DNA from 2 places in the Leucobacter sp. GX0328 genome. Region 2 is predicted to be linked to the other one. Evidence: predicted binding sites of a transcription regulator. Region 2 holds the regulator's gene; the other holds the start of a gene.
What was found. The regulator HspR, encoded in region 2, represses chaperone genes until heat shock. The targets are predictions, from matches to a motif close to AAGTTGAGTCNNNNNGACTCAACTT.
Positions count from the first base shown of each region.

Region 1 (6,764 bases), 850 kb from region 2:
GAGTTTCTCACCGCCATGCTGCCCGCGCTGCGCGGTTCGTCGGCGCCTCGCGCGGCGACCATTTCGTCGATGGCCTCGCTGCAGCCCGTGTCGGCCGACCTCGTCGAGGCCGGCCTCGCCGGCGACGAGGCGAAGGCCCTCGAGATCGGTGCGGCACTCGAAGCGCAGGGCCCCGAGTCCGGCTACCTCAACTACCCGTCGTCGAAGCGCGCCGTTTCGCGCTGGGTGCGCCGCGAGTCGATCAGCGAGGCGTGGGCCGGCAGCGGTATTCCGCTGAACGCCGTCGCCCCCGGCACCGTCATCACCCCGATGACCCAGGGGCTGCTCGCGACCCCCGAGGGCGCGGCCATGGTCGACGGTGCGGTGCCGATGCCGCTGAACTACCACCAGTCGCCGCAGACCGTCGCCGACCTGCTCGTCTGGCTCACGAGCGAGCAGAACTCGCACATGGCGGGCCAGACCATCTACCTCGACGGCGGTGCCGATGCGACGCTGCGCGGCGACGACATCTGGTCGTGGAACGACGCGCAGTAGTCCTCTTCTGACAGTCTGACCAGCGCGAGCGCGGGTCCGCTGCATCCCGAGGGATGCCGGCTCCCGCACTCGTGTCGGTCTTTCTGCGTGCGAGTCGCCCAATTGGTCGTACTGCGTTCGCGCAGCGAATCGCAGAATCCATCAGCGCCTCCGGGCGCTACTTCCGTTCGCGCACCGGGTGCTGGCTCAGAATCGAGATGCGGTTGAACGCGTTGATCGCGGCCGCGACCCACTCGGCGGCGACGAACGCGTCATCGCCGAGCACGTGACGGGCTCCGGCGAGGTCGGCCGACGCGTCCTCGGTGATCGGGAGCGCGGTCGCGGCCTCGGCGATGGCGAGCACCGCCCTGTCGCGTTCGGTGAAGAGCGCGACCTCGCGCCAGGCGGGCAGCAGGTCGAGCTTCTGCTGCGGCACCCCGGCATCGCGCGCTTCTTCCGTGTGGAGGTTCAGGCAGAAGGCGCAACCGTTCATCTGCGAGGCGCGCACCTTCACGAGCTCCGACTCCTCGGGCGTGAGGCCGTGCTTCAGCGCCTCCGCCCGGATGGTGTTCGAGAAGACGCCGGCCGCCTTCCACGCCTCGGGGATGACCTTGTCGAGATACGGGCGCATGGGGCTCCTCACCGGGTCTGCGATTCACTGCCTGTGGTTCTTCGGGTCGCGATGCGCCCTCCTCAGGGCAACTCTACGTTGCGGTCGGGTATTCCGTCTCGGTAGACCGCCCGGTGCCCCGGAATACGCCGCACGGCGCCGATGTTCCACCGGATGCCGCCGCGGCCGAACGCCTGCAGCAGCGGGTGCGCGAGCACGTGCATCCCGACGAACCCGGCACGCTCCACGAACCCGGCATGCTCCACGAACCCGACGAGAGGTCGACCCATGCGCAGTCCCGATGGCACGCCCCGTGAGGCAGCGCGCGAGGCGGCCGTCGTCGTGATCGGGGCCGGTCAGGCCGGGCTCTCCGCCGGGTACCACCTGCAGCGCCGCGGCTACACGAGTGCGCTCGAAGCGGGAGCCGATCCGCGCCGCTCCTTCGTGATCTTCGACGCAGAGAGCGCGCCCGGCGGCGCCTGGCAGCACCGGTGGCAGTCGCTCACCATGGCGACCGTCAACCACATCTTCGACCTGCCCGGCTTCAGGCAGACCGAAGTCGACCCGGCGACGCCGAGCCGCGAGGCGGTGCCCGCGTACTTCGCCGCCTTCGAGCGCGAGATGCGGCTGCCGATCGTGCGGCCCGTCGATGTGCTCGCAGTGCGCGATGACCCGGCAGGGGAGCGGGGCGGCAATGCTCCGGGATCCCTGTCGATCGAGACCAGCATCGGCCCGTGGCGCGCGAGCGCGATCATCAACGCGACCGGCACCTGGACGAACCCGCTCATGCCCGAGTATCCCGGCGCCGAGACCTTTCTCGGCCGGCAACTGCACACGCAGCAGTACGTGTCGCTCGACGAATTCGCGGGGCAGCGGGTGGCCGTCGTGGGCGGCGGCATCTCGGCGCTGCAACTGCTCGAGGAGATCTCGCGGGTCGCGACGGTCGCCTGGTACACCCGGCGCGAGCCCGTGTTCCGCGACGGCGACTTCAGCCCCGAGGTCGAGGGGCGCGAGACCATCGAGAAGGTGACTGCCGATGCCGAGGCCGGCAACCCGCCGCGCAGCGTCGTGTCGTACACCGAGCTCGCGTGGACGCCGTACGCGCGAGCGGCGAGGGATCGCGGTGCGCTCGTGCGCCGCCCCATGTTCACCGCCATCGAGCCGCACGGCGTGCGCGAGGCCGACGGCTCGTTCACCTCGGTCGACGCGATCCTGTGGGCGACCGGGTTCAGGCCCGCGCTGTCGCACCTCGACCCGCTTTCGCTGCAGAACTCGCGCGGCGGCATCGAAGTGCGGGGCACGCAGGTCGCGGCCGATCGGCGCGTGCACCTCATCGGCTACGGGCCGTCGCAGTCGACCGTCGGCGCGAACCGCGCCGGGCGCGATGCCGTTGCCGCGCTCGAGAGATGGCTCGCGGTGCCTCGCGTCAAGGCGGTGGCGTGACGGGAGCGAGCGCGTAGCCTGGGCGCATGGACGGATTCGCGGCGGTCGACTTCTTCCTCGCGCGGGAGGTGCTGCAGCGCGGCGTGGCAGCGCTGTACGTCATCGCGTTCGTGTCGATGCTCAACCAGTTCCGCCCGCTCACGGGCGAGCACGGGCTGCTGCCCGCCCCGGGCCTGCTCGAGTGGGCGCGCTCATCGCCGTCGCGCGCGAAGCTGCTGAAACCGACGCTCTTCCTGCGCGTCCGCTACACCGACCAGCGCCTCGTCGCGCTGTGCTGGGCGGGCATCGGGGTCGGCGCCCTGCTCGTCCTGGGCGTTCCGCAGCTCGGGCCGCCGTGGCTGCCGATGGTCGCGTTTCTCGCGCTATGGCTCGGGTACATGTCGATTACGAGCCTCGGGCAGACGTTCACCGGCTTCGGCTGGGAGATGCTGCTGCTCGAAGCGGGGTTCCTGGCTGCTTTCCTGGGATCGGGGAGCCAGCCGCCGCCGACCGTTGTGATCGTACTGTTCTGGTGGCTCGTCTTCCGGCTGGAGTTCGGGGCGGGCATGATCAAGATCCGGGGCGGGCGCGAATGGCGCGACCTCACCGCGCTGACGTACCACCACGAGACGCAGCCGATGCCCGGCCCGCTGAGCCGCCAGGCGCACCTGCTGCCGCGGTGGTTCCATCAGGGCGAGGTGCTCGGCAATCATTTCGCGCAGCTCGTCGTGCCGTTCTTCCTGTTCGCCGCGCTGCTCGGGTTCGTCGTGCCCGGCCCGGTGCCGGCGATCATCGGCACGGCCGCGGCGGGCATTGTCATCGCGACCCAGGCGTGGCTGGTGCTGACGGGCAACTTCGCCTGGCTGAACTGGGCGACCATCGTGCTCGCGTTCTCGGCCGTGTCGGCGCCTGTTGCTCAGTCGGTGTGGGGCGCTGTATCTGGGCCGGCTTCCGGGTCGACTTCGCCCGCCGGAGACGCAGTGTCGGTTGCAGGGATCGACGGGTTGCCTTGGGGCTGGTTCGTCATGACGACTGCAGTGGGAACGCTGTACCTCGTCATCAGCGTGCCGGCGCTGCGCAATCTGTTCGCGAAGCGGCAGCTCATGAACGCGAGCTTCAACCGCTGGCAGCTCGCGAACGCCTACGGGGCGTTCGGCACCGTCACGAAGGAGCGGATCGAGATCATCATCGAGGGGAGCGCAGCCGAGCAGCCCGGTGCCGACGACTGGCGGGAGTACGAGTTCAAGGGCAAGCCCGGCGACGTACGGCGGATGCCGCGCCAGTTCGCGCCGTACCACCTGCGGCTCGACTGGCTCATGTGGTTCCTACCGCTTGGGCACGCCCTGCCCGAGTGGTTCGGCGTGCTGCTCATGCGACTGCTCGCAGCCGACAGTGCGACGCTGCGCATGCTGCGGTACGACCCGTTTGACGGAGAAACGCCGCAGTACGTGCGCGTGCTCTCGTACCGGTACCGCTTCGCCACTCGCGCCGAGCATCGCGCAGACGGGGCCGTCTGGGTGCGCGACCGAAGGCGTGTGTTCGTCGAGCCGATGCGCCTGCCGACCGCCGATTACTGAGCCGCCGCCCGGTGATCGGCGTGGTCCTTTCATCCTGAGGCTGTGCCCATCCTCTGGTCATCCTGCGGCCGCGCAGCGGATCGCAGGATCCACCCGCCCGAACGGCAGAAGGTCCCAGCGGGATTGCTCCCGCCGGGACCTTCGAACATCAGACCCTTAGGCCTCGGAAACCACGACCTCTGAGGTGTCAACGCCCGCCGGGGCGCCGGTCGAGACCTGCACCTTGCGCGGCTTCGCCCGCTCGCTCACCGGGATGGTGACGCTGAGCACACCGTTGTCGTAGTTCGCGGTGATGCGCTCGGTGTCGATGCCCTGGCCCAGGTTGAGCTGGCGCAGGAAGCTGCCCGGGGTGCGTTCGCGGGTGATCCACTTCACGTTCTCGGCCTTCGGCAGCGTGCGCTCGGCGCGGATGGTGAGCAGCTGCCCGTCGACGTCGATGTCCACCGAGCCGGGGTCCATTCCCGGCATGTCGGCCGTCAGCAGATAGTTGTCGCCGTCGCGGTAGAGGTCCATGGGCATGCGGCGCGGGCCTCGGGTCGATCCCTCGAGCAGCGCGTCGGCGAAGCGTTCCATGTCGCGGATCGGGTTGTACGTAGCCATTTTGCATCACCTTTCGACTGTGTTTCGGATTGATCTGAAAACTTGAGCCTAGGTGGCTCAACTTGAGATTAGATTAGCACTCGCGCATGGGGAGTGCTAATGCGTTCGCCGAGGGCAAACGGTGATACCGATCGGCTCCCGTCGCCGTCGTGATCTCGGTGACGGGCATTGTGGCGTGCGCGGTACGAACCGGCAAGGCCCTGTGGCAGGGCGAGGCATCGGCGTAGTTTCTGCGTACGAGCGGGATAGGTGGCAACGGGAGGGGCGCAGCAATGGAGACGGCCGGGGTTCGGGGTGCATGAGGCTATCGCTGCGGCGGCTCGCGCATCGTGCGCGCCCGGTGCACGAGCGCGCGAAGCAGGAAGTGCGACGCTTGGCGCGGCGTTCGCGCTGGGTGCTCGCGCTGAAGACCGCGCTCGCCGCCGCGCTCGCGTGGGTGCTGGCTCCGTTCGTGCCGTTCGCCGAATCCGAGTATTCGTACTATGCGCCGCTCGGTGCGCTCGTCAGCGTCTACGCGACGGTGCTCGATTCGGTGCGTGCGGGCGTGCAGGTGCTGATCGGGCTCGCGCTCGGTATCGCGCTCGGCCTCGGGGCGCTCGGGCTCGTTCATGCGGGGGCGCCCTCGTATGCGGCGATCGCCGTCGTTGTGGGCATCGGGGTCGCGCTCGGCGGGCTGAAGGTGCTCGGCGCCGGAGGCGACTGGGTGCCCATCGCGGGGGTGCTCGTGCTGCTGCTGAGCGGGCGCGAGGGCGAAGACTTCTCTGTCTCGTATCTCGTGACCATGGCGTTCGGCGCAGCCCTCGGGCTGGTCGTGCAGTGGGTGGCGGTGCCGCCGCTCTACTTCGCCGAGGCCGATGCCCGTCTGTCGGATCTGAGACGCGCGATCACCGAGGCGCTGCGCGAGACGGAACTGTTCGTGCGCGGAGAGGGAGACGAAGGCAGATTTCGATCCTCCGTCGCGCACCTGCATGTCGCGCGCGATGCGGTGGCTGCCGATCTCGACGAAGCCCGCCGGAGCGGACGGGTCAATCCCCGGGCCCATCGGCATCACGCCCAGCGCGAGTCGCTCGACGAGCGGTTCGCGTCGCTCGATCGATGCGAGTTCTATGTGCGCGCACTCTCCGATTTCGTCGGGAGGAGTGCGGAGGGGGACCGTTCGAGGGAGGGCCTCGGCGATGCCCTCGAAGCATGCCGTGCCGTGGTCGACGCGAAGCCCGGGAGCGATGAACAGCGAGCGGCGCGGGAAGCCGCGCAGCATGCGGTGCACCGTTATGTCCACCTCGCTGCTGAAGCGGTAACCCAGGCGCCGGCTGCCTCGGGCGCGGTTCCGTCGGTGGCGGTCGCCATCGGAGTATGCCTCCGTCGTGTCCTCGAAACTCAGGACGAGGACGACGCGTGAGGCATGGTTGGTGCGACGCGAACACCGTGTCCGGTCATCGCGGTCCACTGCTACCGTGTTTTCATGACGACGATCCATGCCACGGGCACCGGTGAAACCCACTTGCTCGCCGAACGCGCCACGATCACCGTGAACATCTCGGTAGCTTCGCGCGACCGGCGCAAGAGCATCGAGATCGCGACGCGCAACCACAATTGGGCGGTGCAGCGGGCGCAGGAGCTGCGGGCGAACGGCGATGCCACCTGGCACGCGGCCGATCCCATCAGCGCCTGGAGTTACAAGACCTATGCGGAGGGGAAGAACAACCAGACAGTGATCGAGCACCGCACTGCGAGCCGCGTGCGCGTGAAGCTATCGAACCTGTCGCTCGTCGGCGCGCTCGTCACCGAGTTCGCCGAAGCCGGGCTGACGGCGAGCGTCGACTGGGCCCTGACTGAGGCGACCCGACGGGAGAGCGAGCGCCTCATGCGCAAGGCCGCCGTCGCCGCGGCTCGTGCCATCGCCGACGACTACGCCGACGCGCTCGAACAGCGAATCGAGAGCGTCACGAGCATCTCAGACGCACCGGCCGGCGGGAACGGGGCCGGGCCGATGCCTGCACGAGCGGGCGGTTCTGCAGGCGCAGCAGAGGTCACCATTCCCG
Region 1 is NZ_JBSGPC010000001.1:88,733-95,496, reverse strand. Features, by position in the region: gene ACUYTF_RS00415 (SDR family oxidoreductase) at 1-534, shown strand, start outside; gene ACUYTF_RS00410 (carboxymuconolactone decarboxylase family protein) at 692-1,144, opposite strand; gene ACUYTF_RS00405 (hypothetical protein) at 1,207-1,413, opposite strand; gene ACUYTF_RS00400 (NAD(P)-binding domain-containing protein) at 1,412-2,566, shown strand; gene ACUYTF_RS00395 (lipase maturation factor family protein) at 2,593-4,122, shown strand; gene ACUYTF_RS00390 (Hsp20/alpha crystallin family protein) at 4,279-4,722, opposite strand; gene ACUYTF_RS00385 (FUSC family protein) at 5,021-6,121, shown strand; gene ACUYTF_RS00380 (SIMPL domain-containing protein) at 6,185-6,764, shown strand, end outside.
Region 1: ACUYTF_RS00390 (Hsp20/alpha crystallin family protein) is a predicted target of HspR. The motif match lies at 4,762-4,786, and genes of this name have one in related genera.

Region 2 (6,764 bases):
ATGATCGACGGCTGCCCGGCGTACATCGTGCCGTGCAGCAGTAGGCCGAGCGTGATAGCGATGACGATCAGCACCGGATTCTCGGTATTGAAGAGCGGGAATGCGATGAAGCCCCAGGCGGCGGAGAGCACGACGCCCGCGCCGTAGACCGGCCGACGGCCGAGACGGTCTCCGAGCCGACCGATGACGGGGATCGCGAAGAACTGGATCGCATGCGCCAGCAGCAGGAAGCTCAGGATCGAGGTCGTATCCATCCCGCGGTGGATGGACAGGTAGGTGATCGAGAAGGTCACGACCAGGTAGTACATGATGTTCTCCGCGAACCGCAGACCCATCGCGGTGAACACCTGGCGGGGGTACTGGCGGAAGACGTCGACGAGCCCGTTCGTGCGCTTCTGACGCACCACCTCGATCTGCTTCGTCTCGGTGAAGATCGGGGCGTCGTTGACCTTCGTGCGCACGTAGTATCCGACTGCGACGATGATCACCGACAGCCAGAATCCGATACGCCAGCCCCACGAGAGGAACTGCGCATCGGAGAGCGACCACGACAGCACCCACAGCACGATCGTCGCGAGGAGGTTGCCGAGCGGGAGCGCGGCCTGCGGCCAGCTCGCCCAGAATCCGCGGCTGTCGTTCGGCGAGTGCTCCGCCACGAGCAGCACCGCCCCGCCCCACTCGCCGCCGACGGCGAAGCCCTGGATGAACCGCAGCGCGACGAGCAGCGCCGGCGCCCAGTACTGGATGGTGTCGAAGGTCGGCAGGCACCCCATGAGGAAGGTGGTCGCACCGACCATGACGATGGCGACCTGCAGCAGGTGCTTGCGCCCGTAGCGGTCGCCGAAGTACCCGAATACCACGCCTCCCAGCGGGCGGGCGATGAACCCGACGGCATAGGTGACGAACGCGGCGATCACTCCATCGAGCGGATCGCCGGTCTGCGGGAAGAAGATCTTGTTGAACACGAGCGTCGCCGCTGTCGTGTACAGGAAGAACTCGTACCACTCGACCACGGTGCCCGCCATCGATGCGATGACGACGCGGCGCAGCGTGCGCTTGAGCGCGCTGCCCGTCTCGACCTGCTGTTCCCTTACGGCCACTGCTACCTCCTTGTAGCTGAAACGTAGATCTTCGACCGACCGAAGCTCACCCCAGCTTCTTGCCTGGGCGCGGGGCTGGCAAGACGATTTACCGCACGTCGTATGTGCATGCACGCACAGTCGCGCGATCTTGCCCTCGGCCGCTTGTGCACTGATCGATCATCATCGAGGGGCGTTCCCGAGAGCGCCGCTGTACAGCGAGCGCCCCAGGGATCACCGGCGCCGCGCCGCCAGCACCGTGTAGGTGCGATCGCGCGCGATCTGCTCGACCGGGCCGACCGTGCGTTCGACGAGGGGACGGTAGCGCAGGTGCGAGTTGAAGACGATGCGCAGTTCGCCGCCCGGCGCGAGCGCGCGGCCGCAGGCCCGGATGAGCCGATGACCCACGCCCGCGTGCACTGCGGCGCCCGTGTGGAACGGCGGGTTCAGCAGGATCAGCTCGGCCCAGCCGTCGGGCACGGCCTCCAGCGCATCGGCCCGGTGGATGTCGATGCGCTCCGCAACGCCAGCCGCTTCGGCGGTGAGCCGGGTCGCGGCGACCGCGGCGACCGACTGATCGGTTGCGAGAACCTGCGCATGCGGCAGCCGCAGCGCCGCCGATACGGCGAGCGAACCGTTGCCGCAGCCGAGATCGACGACCCGGCGCGCGGCGGGCGCCCCGTCGAGACCCGCGAGCAGCAGTCGGCTGCCGTGATCGAGGGTCGCGCCACCGAAGGTCGCGCCGAACGCGGCGACGCGGAAGGGGAGGTCGGGGTCGGTACCCCATCGGGGGAATGGTGCGGGGCCGGAGTCCGAGGCCGGAGCCGAGGCGGTGAGCACGCGGGCCTTGCGCCGCCCGAGCCCGGCGGCCACCTCGTCGAAGTACCGCCCGAGCACCTCGTTCTGGGTGCGCGTCATGTGCTTCACCCGCCCGCCCGCGATGACGCGCACCTCGGGCGTCGCCCACCGGGCGATCGACCACGCGATCTCGTCGAGCGCGTCGAGGCTGCGCGGCAGCTGCAGCAGCACGACGCGGGCGCCCGACAGCAGCGAGGCGTCGAGTCCGTGGGCCGCGATGTCGTCTGAGAGACCGAGGCGCGCCGCATTCGCCGCGACCGCGCGCTCGCCGAGCAGCGGGTCCTGATGGCTGCGCACCCGGCGCGCGCCGAGCACGGCGATAGCGCCGAGCGTCAGCGCCCCGTGTCGGTCGCCGATCACGACGACCTCGCCGGGCCCGGCCGCCCGCACGTCTGCGGCCGCGGTGTCGAGGATCAGTTCGTCGGCCGCGTCGTGGGCCTGCAGCTCCGGCGCATCGACGTCGGGCTTCCGCGAGAGCTGCGCCAGCAGGTGCTCGAGGTTCACGGCCTCCACACCACGACCTCGGCGTTGCGGCGCACACGGGTGCCGCGTCGAAGCGTGACGACCTCGCCGCCCGCAGCGCCGGCCGCGAACACCCGGCGATCGGGCCGCTGCATGCGCTCCTCCGAGAGGGCGCGTTCGAGATCCCTGACCTGCCCCTCGAGCATGCGCACGCGGTCTTCGAGCTGGATGACCCGGCGGATGCCCTCGAGGCTCAGCCCTTCGGCCGAGAGCCGGGCGACCTCGCGCAGACGCGCGACGTCGTGCAGCGAGTATCGGCGGGTGTTGCCCCGCGTACGCTGCGGCGTGACGAGCCCGATACGGTCGTACTGCCGCAGCGTCTGCGGGTGCATCTCGGCGAGCCCCGCCGCCGCCGCGATGGCGAACACCGGAGTGTAGCGATCGAGCTGGGGGTCGGCCATGGGGCTCACCTGTCTTTCATTCGGGGCGTGCCGGGCGCTCAGGCGCCTCGCACACGTGCATACAGATCCTCGCGCGGATTCTCGTTCGGTTCAACGTCGCGGAAGGCCTCGAGGGCCTCGCGCGCCGCGTCGGAGAGGTGCGAGGGGACCACGATCTGGACCTCGGCGAGCAGATCGCCGGTGCCCTTCGCGCTCTTCACGCCGCGCCCCTTGACGCGCAGTACGCGGCCGCTCGGAGTGCCCGGCTGCACGCGCAGCTTCACAGTGCCCTCGCCGAGCGTCGGCACTTCGACGGTCGCGCCGAGTGCGGCCTCCGAGAAGGTCACCGGCAGCTTGAGGCGCAGGTTCTGGCCGTCGCGCTCGAATACGGGGTGCTTGCGCACGTGCACCGTGACGATGATGTCGCCGGCCGAGCCGCCGTTCGGGCTCGGTTCGCCCTTGCCGCGCACCTTGATCTTCTGACCATCGGCGACCCCGGCAGGGATCTTCACCTTGACCGGGCCGCCGGGCGCCTGGAGCGTCACCGTCTGGCCGCCCACCGCCGTCTCGAAGTCGAGCGTGGTCGAGGCCTGGATGTCGCGCCCGGGCTGAGGGCCTCGAGGCGCCCCGCCGCCGAACATGTTGAAGATGTCGTCGTAGCCCTGACCGCCGGTGCGGAACCCGCCCGGCTGCCCGCCGAACTGGGCGCCGCCGCGATGGCCGCCCCCGAACATGCCGCCGAAGATGTCCTCGAAGCCCTGGCTCCCGCCGCCGCCCGCCGTGAAGCGGGCGCCGCCGGCGCCCATGGCTCGGATCTGGTCGTACTCCGCCCGCTCCTCCGTGTCGGAGAGCACGGCGTACGCCTCGCTGATCTCTTTGAATTTGGTCTCGGCCGTGGCATCGCCCGGGTTGGAATCGGGGTGGTACTTGCGCGCGAGTTTGCGGTAGGCCTTCTTGATCTCAGCCTCGCTTGCCGCCTTCGAGACGCCGAGGGTGCGGTAGAAGTCTTTCTCGAGCCAATCCTGACTAGCCATCTGCCCCCACCGCCACCGCTACCTTGGCGGGGCGCAGCTCGACTTCGCCGATGCGGTACCCCCGCTCGATCACGTCGAGCACGACATGCTCCTCGGTGCCGGGGACCGGCACCTGGGCGATCGCCTCGTGCACCTGCGGGTCGAAGGGCTCGCCCTTCTCGCCGAAGCCCTCGAGACCGAGGCGCTCCACGACGCCGCGCAGCTTCTGCGCGATCGTTGCGAACGCCGACCCCTCGACCAGGTCGCCGTGCTGGTCGGCGCGGTCGAGGTCGTCGAGCACCGTGAGCAGCGGCGACACGGCCGCGGCGACCGCGCGCTGCTTCTCGAGCACGGCGTTCGCCTCGGTGCGCTTGCGGTAGTTCGCGTACTCGGCGGTCAGACGGCGCAGATCTTCGAGGTACGACTTCTCCTCGTCCGAGAGATTCTCGTCGGCCTCCGCCGCATCGGCCTCGGCCGCGTCCGCGTTCTGCTCCGCGCCCAGGATGTCTTCGACGGTCAGGCCGTCTTCGGCGTTCTCGGCCCCCTGCTGCGGCACAGGGCCGGAAGAGTTCTCCTCTTCCGACCCTGCAGCAGGAACGTCACGGGGCTCTTCGCCGGGAATGTGCTGTTCCTGTTCAGCCATGGTTACTTCGACTCCTCGTCCTCGACGACCTCTGCGTCGACCACGTCGTCATCGTTCGACTCCTCGGCGGTGGCGCCGGCCTCGGGGGCCTCGGCCTGCGCCTGGGCGTAGATGGCCTCGCCGAGCTTCGTCTGGCTCTGGCCGAGCTTCTCGGACGCGGCCTTCACCGCATCCTCGTCGTCGCCCGCGAGCGCCTGCTTCAGCTCGTCGAGATCGCCCTGCACCTCGGTCTTGACGTCCTCGGGCAGCTTGTCCTCGTTCTCGCTGATGAGCTTCTCGGTCGAGTAGGCCAGCTGCTCGGCCTGGTTGCGCTGCTCGGCGGTCTCGCGGCGCTTCTTGTCCTCGGCGGCGTGCTCCTCGGCTTCGCGCACCATGCGCTCGATGTCCTCCTTCGAGAGGGTCGAGCCGCCCGAGATCGTGATGGTCTGCTCCTGGCCGGTGCCCTTGTCCTTCGCCGAGACCTGCACGATGCCGTTGGCGTCGATGTCGAAGGTCACCTCGACCTGCGGGATGCCGCGGGGAGCCGGCGCGATGCCGGTGAGCTCGAAGGTGCCGAGATTCTTGTTGTCGCGGGTGAACTCGCGCTCGCCCTGGAAGACCTGGATGGCGACCGAGGGCTGGTTGTCCTCGGCGGTGGTGAAGGTCTCGCTGCGCTTCGTCGGAATGGCGGTGTTGCGCTCGATGAGCTTCGTCATGATGCCGCCCTTGGTCTCGATGCCGAGCGACAGGGGGGTCACGTCGATGAGCAGAACGTCCTTGCGCTCGCCCTTCAGCACGCCGGCCTGGAGGGCTGCGCCGACGGCGACGACCTCATCCGGGTTCACGCCCTTGTTGGGCTCGCGGCCGCCGGTGAGCTGCTTCACGAGCTCGGTGACCGCGGGCATGCGGGTCGAGCCGCCGACGAGCACGACGTGCGCGATGTCGCCGACCTTGACGCCCGCCTCGGCGATGACGTCGTTGAACGGCTTGCGGGTGCGCTCGAGCAGATCCTTGGTGAGCTCCTCGAACTTGGCGCGCGAGAGGGTCTCGTCGAGGTTGGCCGGGCCGTTCTCGGTGAGCGAGAGGTAGGGCAGCTGGATCTGGGTGCTCATCGAGTTCGAGAGCTCCTTCTTCGCCTGCTCAGCGGCCTCCTTGAGGCGCTGGAGGGCGATCTTGTCCTTCGAGACGTCGACGCCGGTCGAGTTCTTGAACTGCGTGATGAGCCACTCGACGACGCGCTGGTCCCAGTCGTCGCCGCCCAGGCGGTTGTCGCCCGAGGTGGCGCGCACCTGGATGGTCGAGAAGTCGTCGTCCTTGCCCACCTCGAGGAGGGAGACGTCGAAGGTGCCGCCGCCGAGGTCGAAGACGAGGATGAGCTCGTCCTCCTTGCCCTTGTCGAGGCCATACGCGAGCGCGGCGGCGGTGGGCTCGTTGATGATGCGGAGCACGTTGAGGCCCGAGATCTCGCCGGCTTCCTTGGTGGCCTGTCGCTCGGCGTCGTTGAAGTACGCCGGCACGGTGATGACCGCGTCGGTGACCTTGTCGCCGAGGTAGGTCTCGGCGTCGCGCTTCAGCTTCATGAGCGTGCGAGCCGAGATCTCCTGCGCGGTGTAGCGCTTGCCGTCGATCTCGTCGGTCTTCCAATCGGTGCCCATGTGGCGCTTGACCGACGCGAGGGTGCGGTCGACGTTGGTGACGGCCTGGCGCTTCGCGGTCTCGCCGACGAGCACCTCGCCGTCCTTCGTGAAGGCGACGATCGAGGGGGTGGTGCGCAACCCTTCGGCGTTCGCGATGACGGTGGGCTCGCCGCCCTCCAGCACCGAGACGACCGAGTTGGTGGTACCGAGGTCAATGCCTACTGCGCGTGACATGCGTTCTCCTTCTGCTGCTGTGATCGGCGGAACGGACCGCTTGCGCGACCGACCGTCGTGGTCCCGTGCTCCCGGCCCGGGATGATTTCGCAAGCACCCGAGCAACCTTGAGCCTGATGAACTCAAGTTTACCGACTGCATCGGAGACGTCAAGTTCTCCGCCTCAAACTTGAGTCGATCTCACTCAACTCTCAGCTTGAGCACCCCACGCCGGTCAGCGACCGCTGATGAGGTTCGCGAGGCGCGCGGCAGGGTGCGTGCGCCCGGAGCCGCTGCGATACTCCCGACGGTCGGCGAAACGGTACACGGCGTACAGCGATCGCGCCGCGATCCACCGCAGCGGCTCCGGCTCCCAGTTGCGCGAACGATGCCCGACCCACGGCAGCCGGGTCAGCTCCGTATCCTCGCCGAGGATGAGG
Region 2 is NZ_JBSGPC010000001.1:943,510-950,273, forward strand. Features, by position in the region: gene ACUYTF_RS04275 (MFS transporter) at 1-1,025, opposite strand, end outside; gene ACUYTF_RS04280 (class I SAM-dependent methyltransferase) at 1,314-2,450, opposite strand; gene ACUYTF_RS04285 (heat shock protein transcriptional repressor HspR) at 2,438-2,860, opposite strand; gene ACUYTF_RS04290 (DnaJ C-terminal domain-containing protein) at 2,899-3,873, opposite strand; gene ACUYTF_RS04295 (nucleotide exchange factor GrpE) at 3,866-4,495, opposite strand; gene dnaK (molecular chaperone DnaK) at 4,498-6,345, opposite strand; gene ACUYTF_RS04305 (FAD-dependent oxidoreductase) at 6,560-6,764, opposite strand, start outside.